Regions from separate parts of the Solibacillus kalamii genome, predicted to be linked through region 3. Evidence: riboswitches for the same ligand, from Rfam matches in the RefSeq annotation. Region 3 holds a riboswitch; each other region holds the start of a gene.
The links. A riboswitch is a leader RNA that binds a small molecule or an ion and turns the genes downstream of it on or off. The one in region 3 is predicted to bind S-adenosylmethionine.
Positions count from the first base shown of each region.

Region 1: it holds a riboswitch for S-adenosylmethionine, as region 3 does, so the genes downstream of both, CBM15_RS18385 (bifunctional homocysteine S-methyltransferase/methylenetetrahydrofolate reductase) here and CBM15_RS16870 (methionine ABC transporter ATP-binding protein) in region 3, are expected to answer to the same signal.
Region 2: it holds a riboswitch for S-adenosylmethionine, as region 3 does, so the genes downstream of both, metK (methionine adenosyltransferase) here and CBM15_RS16870 (methionine ABC transporter ATP-binding protein) in region 3, are expected to answer to the same signal.

Region 1 covers NZ_NHNT01000018.1:17,716-23,230, forward strand. The annotation lists gene hemG (protoporphyrinogen oxidase) at 1-1,149, shown strand, start outside; SAM riboswitch class I at 1,236-1,333, shown strand; gene CBM15_RS18385 (bifunctional homocysteine S-methyltransferase/methylenetetrahydrofolate reductase) at 1,436-3,280, shown strand; gene metH (methionine synthase) at 3,273-5,515, shown strand, end outside.
Region 2 covers NZ_NHNT01000015.1:77,935-83,449, forward strand. The annotation lists gene CBM15_RS17445 (alpha/beta hydrolase) at 1-540, opposite strand, end outside; gene CBM15_RS17455 (gamma carbonic anhydrase) at 794-1,306, shown strand; gene metK (methionine adenosyltransferase) at 1,422-2,618, opposite strand; SAM riboswitch class I at 2,882-2,997, opposite strand; gene pckA (phosphoenolpyruvate carboxykinase (ATP)) at 3,197-4,783, shown strand; gene CBM15_RS17470 (alpha/beta hydrolase family protein) at 4,896-5,515, opposite strand, start outside.
Region 3 covers NZ_NHNT01000014.1:48,377-53,891, reverse strand. The annotation lists gene CBM15_RS16895 (acyl-CoA dehydrogenase family protein) at 1-702, shown strand, start outside; gene CBM15_RS16890 (arsenate reductase family protein) at 1,026-1,382, shown strand; gene gcvH (glycine cleavage system protein GcvH) at 1,463-1,843, shown strand; gene CBM15_RS16880 (toprim domain-containing protein) at 1,933-2,259, shown strand; gene CBM15_RS16875 (thioredoxin family protein) at 2,267-2,569, shown strand; SAM riboswitch class I at 2,631-2,733, shown strand; gene CBM15_RS16870 (methionine ABC transporter ATP-binding protein) at 2,879-3,907, shown strand; gene CBM15_RS16865 (methionine ABC transporter permease) at 3,900-4,568, shown strand; gene CBM15_RS16860 (MetQ/NlpA family ABC transporter substrate-binding protein) at 4,727-5,515, shown strand, end outside.

The DNA of each region.
Region 1 (5,515 bases), on a different contig from region 3:
GAATCAGAGCTTGTCTATAACGAAACAGGTATTTCCTACATTCATACGAATAACGAGCTGCATGCTATTCCGGCGGGTTCGACATTCGGTATTCCGATGAGTGTAGAATCGCTCATGTCGAGTACGTTAATTTCCGAAGAAGGAAAGAAAAGGGCCCTTCAGGATTTAGAAATCCCGAATACTAAATTTACTAAAGAAAGCTCTATCGGTACGTTTTTAGAGTATTTTTTAGGTGAAGAAATTGTTCGAAAGCAAATTGCCCCAGTATTGGCAGGAGTTTATTCAGGCGATTTATATCAATTAAGCCTGGCATCTACATTGCCGTATTTAGTGGATTATAAAAACAACTACGGATCGATTATTAAAGGCTTCGAGGCACATCGCGAGCAATTCGAAAAAGCTGCGAATAAGAAGTTTATTTCTTTCCGTCCGGGTTTATCAGCATTAATCAATCGTTTAGAAGAACAGCTGCCGGAAGTTGAATTCATGAAAAATACAGTAACAAAGCAAGTTCTAAAAAAAGGTGACCAGTATGAAGTCGTGCTGGAAGATGAAACAATATTGGCAGATATTGTTGTACTGGCCGTTCCAAATGAGACGGTACGTCATGTAATACAGGATGATTCATTAGAGGAACAGCTGAAAAAGTTCACGACGGCATCTACTTTAACGATGTATGTTGGCTTTGAAGTACCGGACGATATATTACCGGCTGATGGTACCGGCTTTATCGTTTCGCATAATAGTGATTTAGTTTGTAATGCATCGACATGGACGAGCCGTAAATGGAAGCATACGTCAGCAGAAGGCAATTTACTCGTTCGCCTGTTTTATAAAGATATTAATCTGCACTATGAAGAGTTGGCAGCCATGTCAGATGAAGAACTGACAAAAGTTGCATTGGAAGACATTCGTCTCAGCTTAGGTGTTGAAGCGGATCCAACTGTCATTAATGTAACAAAGTGGATTGACCAAATGCCGCGCTATGATTTGGCGCATAATGAAGCCTTATCAAAAGTTATACAGCAACTGGCAACGGATTACCCGAATGTTCTATTAGCGGGATGTGCCTATTTCGGAGTAGGAATCGGTGCTTGTATTCAGAACGGCAAAAAAACAGCTGAACACATTATTAGTCGAATTATGTAAAGAAATACTTCATTCAGCTAAAGGGTATTGACGGACGTATTAGATAACGTTATGATTCATTTAAATATTTCAAAAATTCATATTATTTCTTATCAAGAGAAGTCGAGGGACTGGCCCGATGAAACTTCAGCAACCAACATTAAGTCAGGTGCTAAATCCAGTGGCGAATGCCAGAAGATGAGAAGGGATTAAGTCGATAACTACTATGCCTTCTTTTCTTTAATGAAAGAAGGCTTTTTTGTATCTTTAAAATACTGAAAATACTGTAAATGATGGAGTGAAGGCAATGGGTTTACTTGAAGAATTACAAACACGGGTTTTAACAGCCGACGGAGCAATCGGGACACTTCTTTATTCATATGGGTTGGATTATTGCCATGAAGAAATGAATATTGCCCGTCCTGATATTATAGAGAAAATTCATAGTGAATATATTGCGGCAGGTGCAGATATTATTCAGACCAATACATATGGAGCTAACCGCATTAAGCTTGCACGTTATGGTTATGAAAATCGTGTGAAGGAGTTTAATGAAGCGGCGTTAAAGATCGCAAAGCGGGCAGCTTCCCTGGATGGGCAATATGTTCTGGCAACGATTGGTGGTATTCGGGGAATTCGTAAAAGTGATGCAACATTAGATGAAATTTTAGCTGCGTTCCAAGAACAGGCGGAAGTATTACTAGCAGGTGAACCGGATGGATTTTTATTGGAAACGTATTACGATTTTGAAGAATTATCGCATTGTGTCCATCTATTACGTTCGATGACCGATTTGCCGATCATTGCTCAAGTGACGATGCAGGAACCGGGTGTCCTTCAAAATTTAATGACGTTAAATGAAGCGTTTCAAGACTTGGAAAGGTTAGGTGCAGATATTGTTGGGAGTAACTGCCGATTAGGTCCTTTCCATACAATTCAGGCATTTGAAGGGGTTAATTTACCGAATAAAGCTTTTTTATCAGCTTATCCGAATGCATCATTATTAGACATTGAAGATGGTCGAGTAGTTTATGAGTCGGAAACCGATTATTTCGCACGTGCAGCAGTTGAACTCGTAAACCAAGGTGTCCGTTTAATTGGCGGATGCTGCGGGACGACACCGAAGCATATTGCAGCCGTAAAAAAACGTTTGGCGAATATGCAGCCAATTGAAACAAAAGAAGAAAAACACAGGTCTACACAATTTGTCCGAATTCCGGAGCCGCGTAAACAGGAGCCGCTCCACGAAAAAGCAAAACGTGAACGTTCAGTTATAGTGGAACTGGATACGCCACGTCATCTGGAAATTGACGGATTTGTAGAAGGGGCAAAACAGTTATCTAAAGCAGGAGCCGATGTCATTATGATGGCAGATAACTCACTTGCTTCACCGCGCATCAGTAATATCGCGATGGCTGCGATTTTAAAAGAGCACGGAATTCGTTCATTGCCGCATTTAACGTGCCGTGACCGAAATTTAATTGGGCTTCAGTCACATTTAATGGGACTTGATGCACTGGAACTTCATGATATTCTTGTCGTGACAGGAGACCCGACAAAAGTAGGGGATTTCCCGGGGGCGACGAGCGTATATGATGTTTCATCAATGGAACTGATCTCTCTAATTAAGCAGTTAAATAAAGGTGGTTCTTTTACTGGGAAATCGCTGCGTAAACAGGCAAATTTCTCGGTAGCCGCTGCCTTTAATCCGAATGTTCGTGTATTGGACCGTGCTGTAGCCCGTTTAGAAAAGAAAATCGAGCATGGAGCAGATTACTTTATTTCACAGCCGGTTTATACGAAAGAAAAGATTATCGAAATCTATGAGGCGACGAAGCATTTGGAAACACCGATTTATATCGGGATTATGCCACTAACATCTTCACGCAGCGCGGAATTTTTACATCATGAAGTACCGGGCATTAAACTGTCCGATGAAGTACTTGCAAGGATGGCTGCCTGTGGGGATGACAAGGAAGCATCGACAGCAGAAGGAATCGCGATTGCTAAAGAGCTGCTCGATACAGCATGTGAATACTTTAATGGTATTTATTTAATTACACCGTTTTTACGCTATGATATGACGCTGGAATTAATGGACTATGTAAAACAATATGATGTGGAAAGTAAAGGAGTTCAGTCGAATGTATAATCACCCGATTCATGAGCAATTACAAAAAAGAATACTTATCATCGATGGTGCCATGGGGACGATGCTTCAGGCAGAAAACCTAACATATGAAGATTTTGGCGGAGAAGACTTAGACGGTTGTAATGAAAACCTGGTGCTGACAAGACCTGATGTGTTGAGTAAAATTCATCGTGCCTATTTAGCTGCAGGCGCTGATATTATTTGTACAAATACGTTTGGCGGTACACCACTCGTACTGGATGAGTATGACTTAGGGGACAAGGCAGTTGAAATAAATAAGCGAGCGGTTGAAATTGCACTAGAGGCAGCAAAAGAATTTTCGACACCGGAATGGCCGCGATTTGTTGCAGGTGCAATCGGACCTACGACAAAAACATTGTCGGTAACAGGCGGTATTACATTTGAAGAGTTGGAAGAAAACTTTTATATACAGGCAAAAGCGCTAATCGAAGCTGGGACGGATTTGATCTTAATGGAAACTTCTCAGGATATGCTTAATGTTAAAGCAGGGACGATTGCGATTCACCGTGCATTCGAAGAGCTTGGCAAAGAGCTGCCTGTCATGATTTCAGGGACAATAGAGCCAATGGGAACAACGCTTGCCGGGCAATCAATCGAAGCATTTTATATTTCTATTGAGCATATTAAGCCGTTGTCTGTCGGATTAAACTGTGCAACAGGTCCGGAATTTATGACTGATCATATCCGCTCGTTGGCAGAGCTTTCAAATGGTTATATTAGCTGTTATCCGAATGCCGGTTTACCGGACGAGGAAGGCTGCTATCATGAAACACCGGAGTCATTATCAAAAAAACTGCAAGGCTTTGCTGAAAAAGGCTGGTTGAACATCGTCGGCGGCTGCTGTGGTACAACGCCTGCACATATCGCAGCAATCCGCGAAGCTGTGGATGGCTATAAACCACGCGAGCCGAAAGATGTAACGCACGGACATGTCGTATCAGGTATCGAGCCATTGCAATACGATGAATCGATGCGTCCATTATTTATCGGAGAGCGTACGAATGTAATCGGATCCCGTAAATTCAAAAACCTGATTGTTGACGGAAAGTTTGAAGAAGCAGCAGAAATTGCACGTGCACAAGTAAAAAATGGGGCACATGTCATCGATATTTGTTTAGCGAACCCTGACCGTGATGAAGTAGAAGATATGAAAAACTTCATGCAGGAAGTTGTAAAAAAAGTAAAAGTGCCGCTTGTAATTGATTCTACAGATGAAAAAGTAATGGAAGTAGCACTTAAGTTTTCGCAAGGGAAGGCCATTATTAACTCGATTAACTTGGAAGATGGGGAAGAGCGTTTCGATGCCGTTATGCCACTTGTGAAAAAATATGGGGCTTCACTTGTTGTCGGTACGATTGATGAAACTGGAATGGCTATTACACGTGAGCAAAAGCTTGAAGTAGCGAAGCGTTCTTATCAGCTCTTAACAGAAAAATGGGGCATGTCGGCAGAAGACATTATCTTTGACCCGTTAATGTTCCCGGTAGGTACAGGTGATGAACAATATATCGGTGCCGCTGAAGAAACAATCGAAGGAATTCGCCTCATTAAAGAACATTTACCTGGCTGCTTAACAGTGCTCGGTGTAAGTAATGTTTCGTTCGGCTTACCGCCAGTTGGACGTGAAGTATTAAATGCGGTGTATTTATATCACTGTACACAAGCAGGCCTGGACTATGCGATCGTAAATACTGAAAAACTGGAGCGCTATGCATCGATTCCTGAAGAAGAAATCAAGCTGGCGAACGATTTAATCTTCAATACAAATGATGAAACACTCGCTGTATTTACTGACTTTTACCGTGATAAAAAGAAAGATGCAGTCGTAAAAGAATTACCGGCGACAGTGGAAGAACGTCTTGCGTATTACATATTGGAAGGTACGAAGGAAGGGTTAATTGAAGATTTAAATGCAGCACTCGAAAAGTTCGATACACCGCTTGATATTATTAATGGACCATTAATGGCAGGGATGGCGGAAGTCGGCAAGCTGTTTAACGAAAACCAGTTGATTGTAGCGGAAGTGCTACAAAGTGCCGGTGTCATGAAAGCAGCGGTCGCTCATCTAGAGCAGTTTATGGAGAAGGGCGATACGAGTGCCAATAAAGGGACAATGGTTTTGGCGACAGTAAAAGGCGATGTTCATGATATCGGGAAAAACCTGGTCGACATTATTTTAAGCAATAACGGCTATCGTGTTGTAGATTTAGGGAT
Region 2 (5,515 bases), on a different contig from region 3:
CTGCCAGTCGCGATACCATTTTACCGTCACCATACTCGTCAACGGTAATTGTTCTTTTAGCTCCATTAACACATCGGTGTTCCGTGTAAGATGGTGAGGTTCCAACTCATGTTTCAGCTTAACATTCGATGTAATGGCGCTGAAGCTTGATAAAGCATTCGACAATTTTCCCGGTGCCAGCTTTAAATTAAACCAGGGGGATGCTAAAACAACACCCGCACATTCTATTTTATTGTTCTGGAGTACATACGTAGCTATTGCAGCCCCTAGCCCATTTCCTACGATAAAAAGCGGTACGTTATATTCCAGTGCCACTTTCAATAATACTTTTGTGTACTTATAATATTCTTTAAAATCCTCATCATGATACGTTGTATACTTTCCTTGCTCTCCATGTCCCGGTAAATCCCCCATTACAACATGAAAGTGTGAACTGCGGAATTTTTCGATTAACCATGCGTACCACCGATGATGTTCATATGCGCTATGAAGAATAACGACTACGGCTTTTGGTTGTTGCTCTGTTTCCCATTTCCACATGGCCAATACTCCTTACATATAAAATATTTTTATGACATAAACACGTGATCCTTAAAATCAGGAATGAGTTTGCCGAGTATCAAAAAATTACGATATTGCACCTTCTTTAACATCGGCAACATTATATTACTATTTATTTGTATAATTATAATACATTCCGTTCTAAAAGAAATGTTAATTGAAAAATCTTCACGTTTTGTTACGATATCTATAGATTTATCTACAATTTTATAGAAGAAATGAGGAAATGCACATGATTTACCCTTATAAGGATAAAATACCAACGATTCACCCTTCTGCATTCATTGCAGACTATGCCACAATTACCGGTGATGTAACAATCGGTGCCGAAACTTCAATTTGGTTTAACACGGTAATTCGTGGCGATGTAAACAAAACTATAATTGGTGACCGTGTCAGTATCCAGGATTTGAGCTGCCTTCATCAAAGTCCCGCTGCCCCTCTCATTATTGAAGACGAAGTAACAGTAGGTCATCAAGTTACATTACATAGCTGTACAATTAAAAAACGCGCTTTAGTTGGTATGGGTTCCATCATACTGGATGGGGCCGTTATAGGCGAGGGAGCATTTATTGGTGCCGGCAGTCTTGTACCACCCGGAAAAGTGATTCCTCCCAATTGTTTAGCGATGGGACGCCCAGCAAAAGTCGTACGTGAAGTGACAGCAGAAGATCGCGCAGATATGGATCGGATAATTTCTGAATATGTGGCAAAAGGGCAATACTATAAATCACTTCAAAAATAATTTAACAGTCATACCCCTCTTTGAATCTTATAAATCTATACCTTATTAAAAGGAATCTTATATGAGATCATAAAAAAGGAGCTATCCATTAAACTGGATGCTCCTTTTTATTATATTAAATTCCTGCTTTTGCTTTCAATTCAGCCGCTTTATCCGTACTTTCCCATGGCACATTTAAATCTGTGCGACCGAAATGTCCGTATGCTGCTGTTTGCTTATAAATCGGACGACGTAAATCAAGCATTTTAATAATGCCCGCAGGACGTAAATCAAAGAGCTCACGTACCCAGTTCACGATTTTTGATTCTTCTACTTTTCCTGTACCGAATGTATCAACCGCGATTGATACAGGTTGTGCAACACCGATTGCATACGCCAGTTGCACTTCAGCACGGTCAGCTAGGCCAGCTGCTACAATGTTTTTAGCAACATAACGTGCTGCATATGCTGCAGAGCGGTCAACTTTTGTCGCATCCTTACCGGAGAATGCTCCGCCACCATGACGCGCATAGCCGCCGTAAGTATCAACAATAATTTTACGACCTGTAAGACCTGCATCCCCTTTAGGTCCGCCGATTACGAAACGACCTGTTGGGTTGATGAAGTATTTTGTTGCTTCATCCAATAATTGAGCAGGAACAACCGGTTTAATAACGTGCTCTTTAATATCTGTTTGAATTTGTTCTAATGTTGCTTCTTCATCATGCTGTGTTGAAATAACGATTGTATCCACACGAACAGGTTCATTGTTTTCATCATATTCGATTGTTACTTGTGTTTTACCATCCGGACGTAAATATTCCAATTCTCCTGATTTACGTACTTCTGTTAAACGACGTGCTAATTTATGAGCTAAAGAAATTGGCATCGGCATTAATTCCGGTGTTTCGTTACATGCATAGCCGAACATTAATCCTTGGTCGCCAGCACCGATTGCTTCCAGTTCATCATCTGTCATTGAACCTTCACGCGCTTCCAATGCTTGGTCAACACCTTGTGCAATGTCAGGTGATTGCTCTCCTACTGCTACTAGTACCGCAAGGTTTTCCGCATCAAAGCCGTACTTACCGCGTGTGTAGCCGATTTCTGCCACTGTATCGCGGATAATTCCTTTCATATCTACATAAGTAGAAGTTGTAATCTCACCAGATACTAATACTAAGCCTGTTGTTACCGTAGTTTCACAAGCTACACGTGCATTTGGATCTGCAGCTAAAATAGCGTCTAAAATGGCATCCGAAATTTGGTCACAAATTTTATCCGGATGTCCTTCCGTTACACTTTCTGATGTAAACAGTCGACGATTTGTCATGTCATTTCCTCCTAAATCACTTTGGCAATTGTTTTTTATTGATACGGTACTCATTACCCATGTCCGTTATATAAAGCAATTACGCAAATGCGTATCTACCTTTTAACGTCAAGCTATATTTGCTTTAACACGAGGGTCTGAAAGGCTGTAACTATATAATTTTCGCTCAGCACGAAATTGTAAAACAAAATAAAAAAAATCCTTTCTCTCATAGCCGTGTTCATCACACGTGAGGAAAGGATATTACGTTTCGTTACCTTTCACTCTTATCGTTCAAGGGAATTTTTGCCCTTGCATCAGGTTGGCACCAACACGTATAAAATATACGCAGGTTGCCGGGTTTCATAGGGCCTGCCCCTCCACCAGCTCGGGATAAGAGTATCCGTTCAATTAAACATCTTACGCAAAAAAACAAGTGCTGTCAACAAATTTTGACGTATTTCGCAATGTTTAAAATTCCGGAAAAAATAATTTGCAATTAGTATAGATTATTTCACTTAATGTGTTATACTATTTTTGAATTAGGAATCAACTCCCCTCTATAAGGGAATACTATAAAAAAGGATGGTATTTAATAGATGAATTCGGTAGAAATTGCTAACGAGCTGAAAGAACTTTTAAACGGGGAAAACATCAAAACTCAATTATCTGTTCCACAATTAGTTGAAAAAGCTACATCACGCGGAGAAGCCGTGCTGACTGTTGAAGGCGCATTACGTGCCCAAACAGGAAAATACACTGGCCGTTCTCCAAAAGATAAATATATAGTAAAAGAAGAAATTTGCAACAATAAAATCGATTGGGGCAAAGTTAACCGTCCGATTTCTGCAGAGGTATTTGATAAACTTTATGTGAAAGTTGTTAATTACTTAAAAGAACGTGACGAGTTATATGTATTCAACGGTTTTGCAGGTGCAGACAAAGAGTCTCAATTATCTATTAAAGTAATTAATGAATATGCATGGCATAATCTATTCTGTCATCAATTGTTCATCCGCCCAACAGCAGACGAATTGGCTAAACATGTTGCCGAGTTTACAATCGTATCTGCGCCAAACTTCAAAGCAGATCCTGAAGTAGACGGTACAGGATCGGAAACATTCATTATAACATCTATTGAAAAGAAAATCATCTTAATCGGCGGAACTGAGTACGCAGGTGAAATGAAGAAGTCAATCTTCGGTATTATGAACTACTTATTGCCTGAACAAGGTATCTTCCCAATGCATTGCTCTGCAAATGTTGGTGAAGGTGGCGATGTTGCATTATTCTTCGGTCTATCTGGTACGGGAAAAACAACATTATCTGCTGATAAAGATCGTAAATTAATCGGTGACGATGAGCACGGTTGGTCTGATAACGGCGTATTCAACATTGAAGGTGGATGCTATGCAAAAACAATCAACCTATCTGCTGAAAATGAGCCGGAAATTTATAATGCAATTCGCTTTGGTTCAGTACTGGAAAACGTTGCGGTAGACCCTGAAACACGCGAATGCGACTATGCTGACGGTTCATTAACAGAAAATACACGTGTCGCTTACCCAATCGACTATATTGACAATATTGTGTTACCATCAGTAGCAGGTCATCCAAATACAATCGTCTTCTTAACAGCCGATGCATTTGGTGTATTACCTCCTATTTCTAAATTGACAAAAGAGCAGGCAATGTATCACTTCCTAAGTGGTTTCACATCAAAACTTGCCGGCACAGAACGTGGTGTAACAGAGCCAGAACCAGTATTCTCTACATGCTTCGGTTCTCCATTCCTACCGCTTGCTGCAACAGTTTATGCAGAGCAATTAGGTAAGAAAATTGATGAGCACGGTTCACAAGTTTTCCTAGTAAACACTGGTTGGACTGGTGGCGAATATGGTGTAGGCAGCCGTATGAAGCTTTCTTATACACGTGCAATGGTTCGTGCTGCAATCGATGGTAAATTAAATAACGTTGAGACAACTCAAGATGCAGTATTTGGATTAAACATTCCAGTAGCCGTAGAAGGTGTACCATCTAGCGTATTAAATCCTCGTGATGCATGGGCAGATAAAGCTGCATATGATAAAAAAGCTGCTGAACTTGCTGATCTGTTCAAAAATAACTTCACGAAATTCGAGAATGTTGATGAAGCAATCGTTCAAAAAGGCGGCCCATTAGTATAATTTACTAATGACCAACGTTTATACAAACAAAAACAAACAGCATTTTCCTCTATGGGGAAAATGCTGTTTTTACTTTGTATAAAATAAGGTTTTCCCTTATTAATTTTGTTTCCTAGTTTTGTTCAGACTTCTTACTTTCTTGGCGTTTCATCCAATCACATAAGTTTTTCACAGTGTCACGGTTCAAGTTTGGAGGATAGTGATGCTTTAATCCGGATGAGAACCATGTCTCAACAGATTTTCCTTCCTTTTTTAAGTACTGCTCTAGTTTATATGCATGCTCAATATCCACATGCTGATCCTCTGTACCATGAATAATGAGTACCGGAGTTTGAAGTTTTTCGATTTCAAGTAGTGGTGTCCGGTCATCATAGTTTTCCGGTACTTTATTTGGTGTACCGCCAACAATCCTTTTCAAGCCGCGCCGCATATCCACCCGCTCCCAATATGTTGCTGTCGCATCCGATACACCTGCCCAAGTTACGAGCGATTTAATATCATCACGTAAAATCGCTGTCCACAATACCATTAATCCACCACGGGAAAAACCATACAAATTCACTTTGTCCACTTGAATAAACTGCTTCAGTACTTCTATACCGTTAATTGCATCATAACGGTCATCACCGGCAAATTCATCCTTACCTTCTCCCCCGCGATTTCCGCGATAGTACGGAGCAAATACTACAAAGCCTTGCATCGCAAATTGGGCAATACGTGCAGGTCTCACCA
Region 3 (5,515 bases):
AAAGTATTCGGTTCTGAAACACTGGATTTCGTAGCGGATGAAGCGGTTCAGTTACACGGTGGTTACGGCTTTATGGCTGAGTACGAAGTGGAACGCATTTACCGTGACTCTCGTATTAACCGTATTTTCGAAGGTACAAACGAAATTAACCGTATGATCGTACCGGGCACATTTATGAAAAAAGCATTAAAAGGTGAATTACCACTATTACAAGTGGCACAAGAACTGCAAAATGAGTTACTAATGCTTATGCCTGAAGAAATCGGCCAAGGTGCCTTAGAGCAAGAGAAATATTTAGTGAAAAATGCGAAGAAAATCGCAGTCCTTGCAGCAGGTGCAGCAGCACAGCGCTACGGTGCAAAACTGGATGCTGAGCAGGAGCTGTTAGTAAACATCGCAAACATTGCAAACCAATTATACGCAATGGAATCTGCAGTAATCCGTACACAAAAAGCGATCGAGCGTGACGGAGAAGAAAAAGCAGCGCAAAAAATCCTTTACACTCAAATTTTCTGTCAGGAAGCATTCGCAGAAATCGAAAAAGAAGCAAAAGAAACATTGATCGCTTCTGTTGAAGGTGACGATGCACGAATGATTTTATCGGCTTTACGTAAATTAACGCGCAACAACCCTTACAACTTAATTCCGAAAAAACGTGAAGCTTCAGTGAAATTAATCGAAGCAGAAAAGTATGTAGTTTAATAAAATACTATAATCGGGTGCATGACACTGCACCCGATTTTTCTATGCTGTTCTAATAAAACGTAAAATGTTCTAATATATTTTTACATGATCTAATATATCTCGGAAGTTCTAATATAAGTTTCCTTTCTTCTAATATGACCGCCAAAGTTTCAAATAAGCGAAACCATTCTTCTAAAATACGACCAGCATGTTCTAATATCATCACAAATCTTCTAATAAAACCCATATCCATAAAAACGCCATTAATACGAACACATTTTTGATTTGTCCTTCTATATCCGTTACAATATAGGAAAATCCAGGGCAAAAGGAGTACTTACATGACAGTAAAATTCATTCAATATCCAAAATGTACAACGTGTAAAAAAGCACAAAAGTGGCTAGATGAGCAAGGTGTGGACTATGAAAATATTCATATCGTAGAACAGACACCATCTAAAGAGGAGATTAAAGCTATTTATGAAGCAAGTGGAGTGCCGTTAAAGAAATTCTTCAATACATCTGGTATGAAATATCGTGAATTGGGTCTAAAAGATAAATTAGCGACAATGTCCGAGGATGAGCAATTAGAGCTATTGGCATCAGATGGTATGTTAATTAAGCGACCGATCGTAACAGATGGTAAAAAATTAACTTTAGGATTTAAGGAGTCTGACTTCTTAGAAACTTGGAAATAAACAGTTATTCACATTGTATTTCCGAACGAAATATGGCAAAATGAACTTGAATGTACTACATATAACATGGAGGTTTTCGAATGAGCACACCAAAAGAATTACGTTATTCAAAAGAGCATGAGTGGGTTAAAATTGAAGACGGTAAAGCAACAATCGGTATTACGGATTTCGCACAATCTGAATTAGGTGATATCGTATTCGTAGAATTACCTGAAGTAGGCGATGAGATTTCAAAGGATCAGCCATTCGGTAGTGTAGAGTCTGTAAAAACAGTTTCTGAACTATATGCACCACTTTCTGGTAAAGTAGTTGCAATCAACGAAGAATTACTGGACAACCCAGAATACGTTAATGAATCTCCATACGGTAATGCATGGATGGTTACTGTTGAGTTAACAAGTGAAGCGGAAGTTGAAGAATTATTAGACGCAGATGCTTACACTGCATTAATCGAACAATAATATGAAACACTAAAGCCTTCTATAGTAAGGTTTTAGTGTTTTTTTGTTATTCTATACATAAAGGTGACTTTGAAAGGAAGCGTGTACGTATGGGAAAATGCCTTGTTGTGGAAGGACGTGCCGATAAGTTGAGATTAATCCCGATTTTAGCAGAGGACGTGACAATTATTTGTACAAATGGCACAATAAGCGAAGTGAATTTGATTGATTTATTGGAAGATTATGAGCAAGATGAAATTATCACTATGTTTGATGCAGATAAAAACGGTGAAAAATTACGTAAACTGATGAACCGTGCATATCCTGAAGCACAACAGCTAATCATACCTCACGAATACATTGAAGTAGAAAAAACACCTACTAAAATCTTAAGGGATATTTTACTACGAGCAAAATTTTTAGTAAAAGAAGGATGACAGTATAATGGAACAATGGACGAAACAGCAATGGGAACAAAACGTGCAACAATATGATCAGACAGCATTTTTCCTATATACGCCTATGTGCGGCACATGTGAAGTATCGGAAAAAATGTTGGAAGTAATTGAGAAATTACTACCAGATCTCCCGCTTGGTATGGCAAATATCAATTATTTAGGGGATTTGCCTTATGAACTGAAAATTGAAAGTGTACCTTGTTTAATCGTTTCAGATAACGGGGAACTAACGAATAAAATTTATGCATTTAAATCCGTACCGTTTTTGTATGAAATATTAAAAAAGTAATTGACGTAGTCACTTTGTCGTGATAAAGTAACATTCATAATAATAAAACTTAATAACGTTGCTCTTATAAAGAGAGGTGGAGGGAAGTGCCCTATGAAGCCCGGCAACCAGCGATTACGCAAAGGTGCCAATTCACACAAAGTGTAAACTTTGAAAGATGAGAGAACGGTTTACCGTATAAATGTATGTGAAACCTTTCTACTTGTCTTGGTAGAAAGGTTTTTTTCATTCAGCGGATGTTTTGGATGAAAAAAGAACATGATTTTGAAATAGCAGGAAGGTTATTTCAATTTAGAAGGAGTACAACCGATGATTGATATACAAAATATTACAAAAGTGTATAACACGAAAAATGGTAAGCTTACGGCAGTTGATAATGTAAGCCTATCGATTAACAAAGGAGAAATATACGGTATTATCGGCTACAGTGGTGCCGGTAAAAGTACAATGATTCGCCTATTGAACGGTTTGGAAAAGCCAACGACAGGTTCTGTCATTGTAGGTGGTCAGGATATTGCAAAAGCTTCCGGGGCTAAATTACGAGAAGCACGTCAAAAAATAAGTATGATTTTCCAGCACTTCAATTTACTTTGGTCACGTACCGTTGAAGAAAACATCGCATTTCCACTTGAAATAGCAGGTGTTTCAAAAGCTGATCGTGAAAAACGAGTAGAAGAGCTAATTGAACTTGTTGGTTTAAAAGGAAGAGGGAAAGCGTATCCTTCTCAACTTTCAGGCGGTCAAAAGCAGCGTGTTGGCATTGCCCGTGCGTTGGCAAACAATCCGGAAGTGCTTTTATGTGATGAAGCGACTTCAGCACTTGATCCTGAAACAACGGATTCAATTTTGGAATTGCTGCTTGATATTAATAAAAACATCGGACTTACAATTGTACTCATTACACATGAAATGCATGTTATCCGTAAAATCTGTAATAGAGTAGCTGTTATGGAAGCCGGAAAAGTAGTGGAACAGGGAGATGTATTACAAGTGTTCCAACATCCGCAAGCACCAATTACGAAAAACTTCGTGTCGCAAGCTTCTGGTGAAACACAGGAAACGCAAGCATCACTGGAACAGATTTTAGCCAATTATCCAGAAGGCAAAATCGCTAAATTAACATTTGCAGCGGCAACGACAGAACAGCCTGTCATCTCACAAATGATTAAGCAATTTGACGTAGTTGTAAATATAGTGCATGGCAAAATCTCAAATACAACGGGCGGTTCGTTTGGTACATTGTTTATTCATATCGATGGCGAGCCAAAAGCAGTCGGGGAAGCATTAAGCTTTTTAGCGAAGCAAGAAATTCAGGCGGAGGTGATTGAGCATGTTTAATCAATTATTTCCGAACGTAGATTGGGGTAAAATGCTCGAAGCAACATATGAAACAATTTATATGACGGCTGTTGCGACAGTCATCACATTTATACTAGGACTTCTAATTGGTATTGTCTTATTTTTAACGAGTGACAATCAATTATGGGCAAATAAAATTGTCCACTTTTTGACAGGGTCACTCGTGAATATTTTCCGCTCGATCCCATTTATCGTCTTGATCATTTTATTAATTCCATTTACGAAGTTTTTACTTGGAACAATCCGAGGTGCCAATGCAGCATTACCTGCGCTTATTATCGGTGCAGCACCGTTTTATGCGCGCATGGTGTTAATTGCATTAAGAGAGATTGATAAAGGTGTTATAGAAGCGGCTCGCTCAATGGGAGCGAAAACTTCTACGATTATTTGGAAAGTGCTGATTCCGGAAAGCTTACCGGCATTAATTTCAGGTATTACTGTTACAGCTGTCGCTTTAGTAGGGTATACAGCAATGGCCGGCATCATTGGTGCGGGTGGTTTAGGAAACCTGGCATTCCTTGATGGTTTCCAGCGTAACCGAACAGATGTGACTTTAATGGCAACTGTATTGATTTTAGTTGTCGTATTCATCATCCAATATATTGGGGATTTCATCACAGCAAGAGTGGATAAACGATAGTTAGTGGCTTCTAAGGCCGTAATTATAAATATTGGTGCATCGAAACGATATGGACGCAAACTTTTATAAAAGTGCGCGTCTATCCGAAAAATAATCAGAATATAGAAAAAGTTTCGATGGACCGAAAACAAACTAATAAAAAAGGGTAGGTAAAACAAATGAAAAAGTTATTATCAAGCGTTATTTTAGGAGCTTCAGTACTTGCATTAGCAGCATGTGGAGGAGAAGATGAAAAATTAGTAGTTGGTGCATCGAATACACCACACGCAGTTATCCTTGAAAAAGTTAAACCGATTTTAGAGGAACAAGGTATTGAGCTTGAAATCGAAACTTATACAGATTATGTACTTCCAAACCAAGATTTAGATAACGGTGATCTAGATGCGAACTACTTCCAGCACATTCCATACTTCGAAGCACAAAAAGCAGATTTCGATTATGACTTTGCAAATGCTGGCGGTATTCACATCGAGCCAATCGGTATTTACTCAAAAAAATATTCATCTTTAGAAGAACTTCCTGAAGGGGCAACGATTTTACTTTCTAACTCAGTGGCAGACCATGGACGTATGCTTTCATTACTTGAAGCGCAAGGTTTAATTACATTAGCAGAAGGTATTGATAAAACAAAAGCAGAAATAAAAGACATCGTAGATAATCCGAAAAACTTCGAATTCGATGCAAACACTGCAGCTGAATTATTAGTGCAAATGTACGAAAATGAAGAAGGGGATGCGGTATTGATCAACTCAAACTTCGCAATCGATAACGGCATTAACCCATTGGAAGATTCAATCGCAATCGAGTCTAGTGAATCACCTTATGTAAATATCATTGCAGTAAAATCTGGCGATGAAGATTCAAAAGAAATTAAAGCATTAGTAGATGCATTACGCTCGAAAGAAGTTCAAGACTTTATCGTTGAAGAGTGGGGCGGCTCTGTAGTA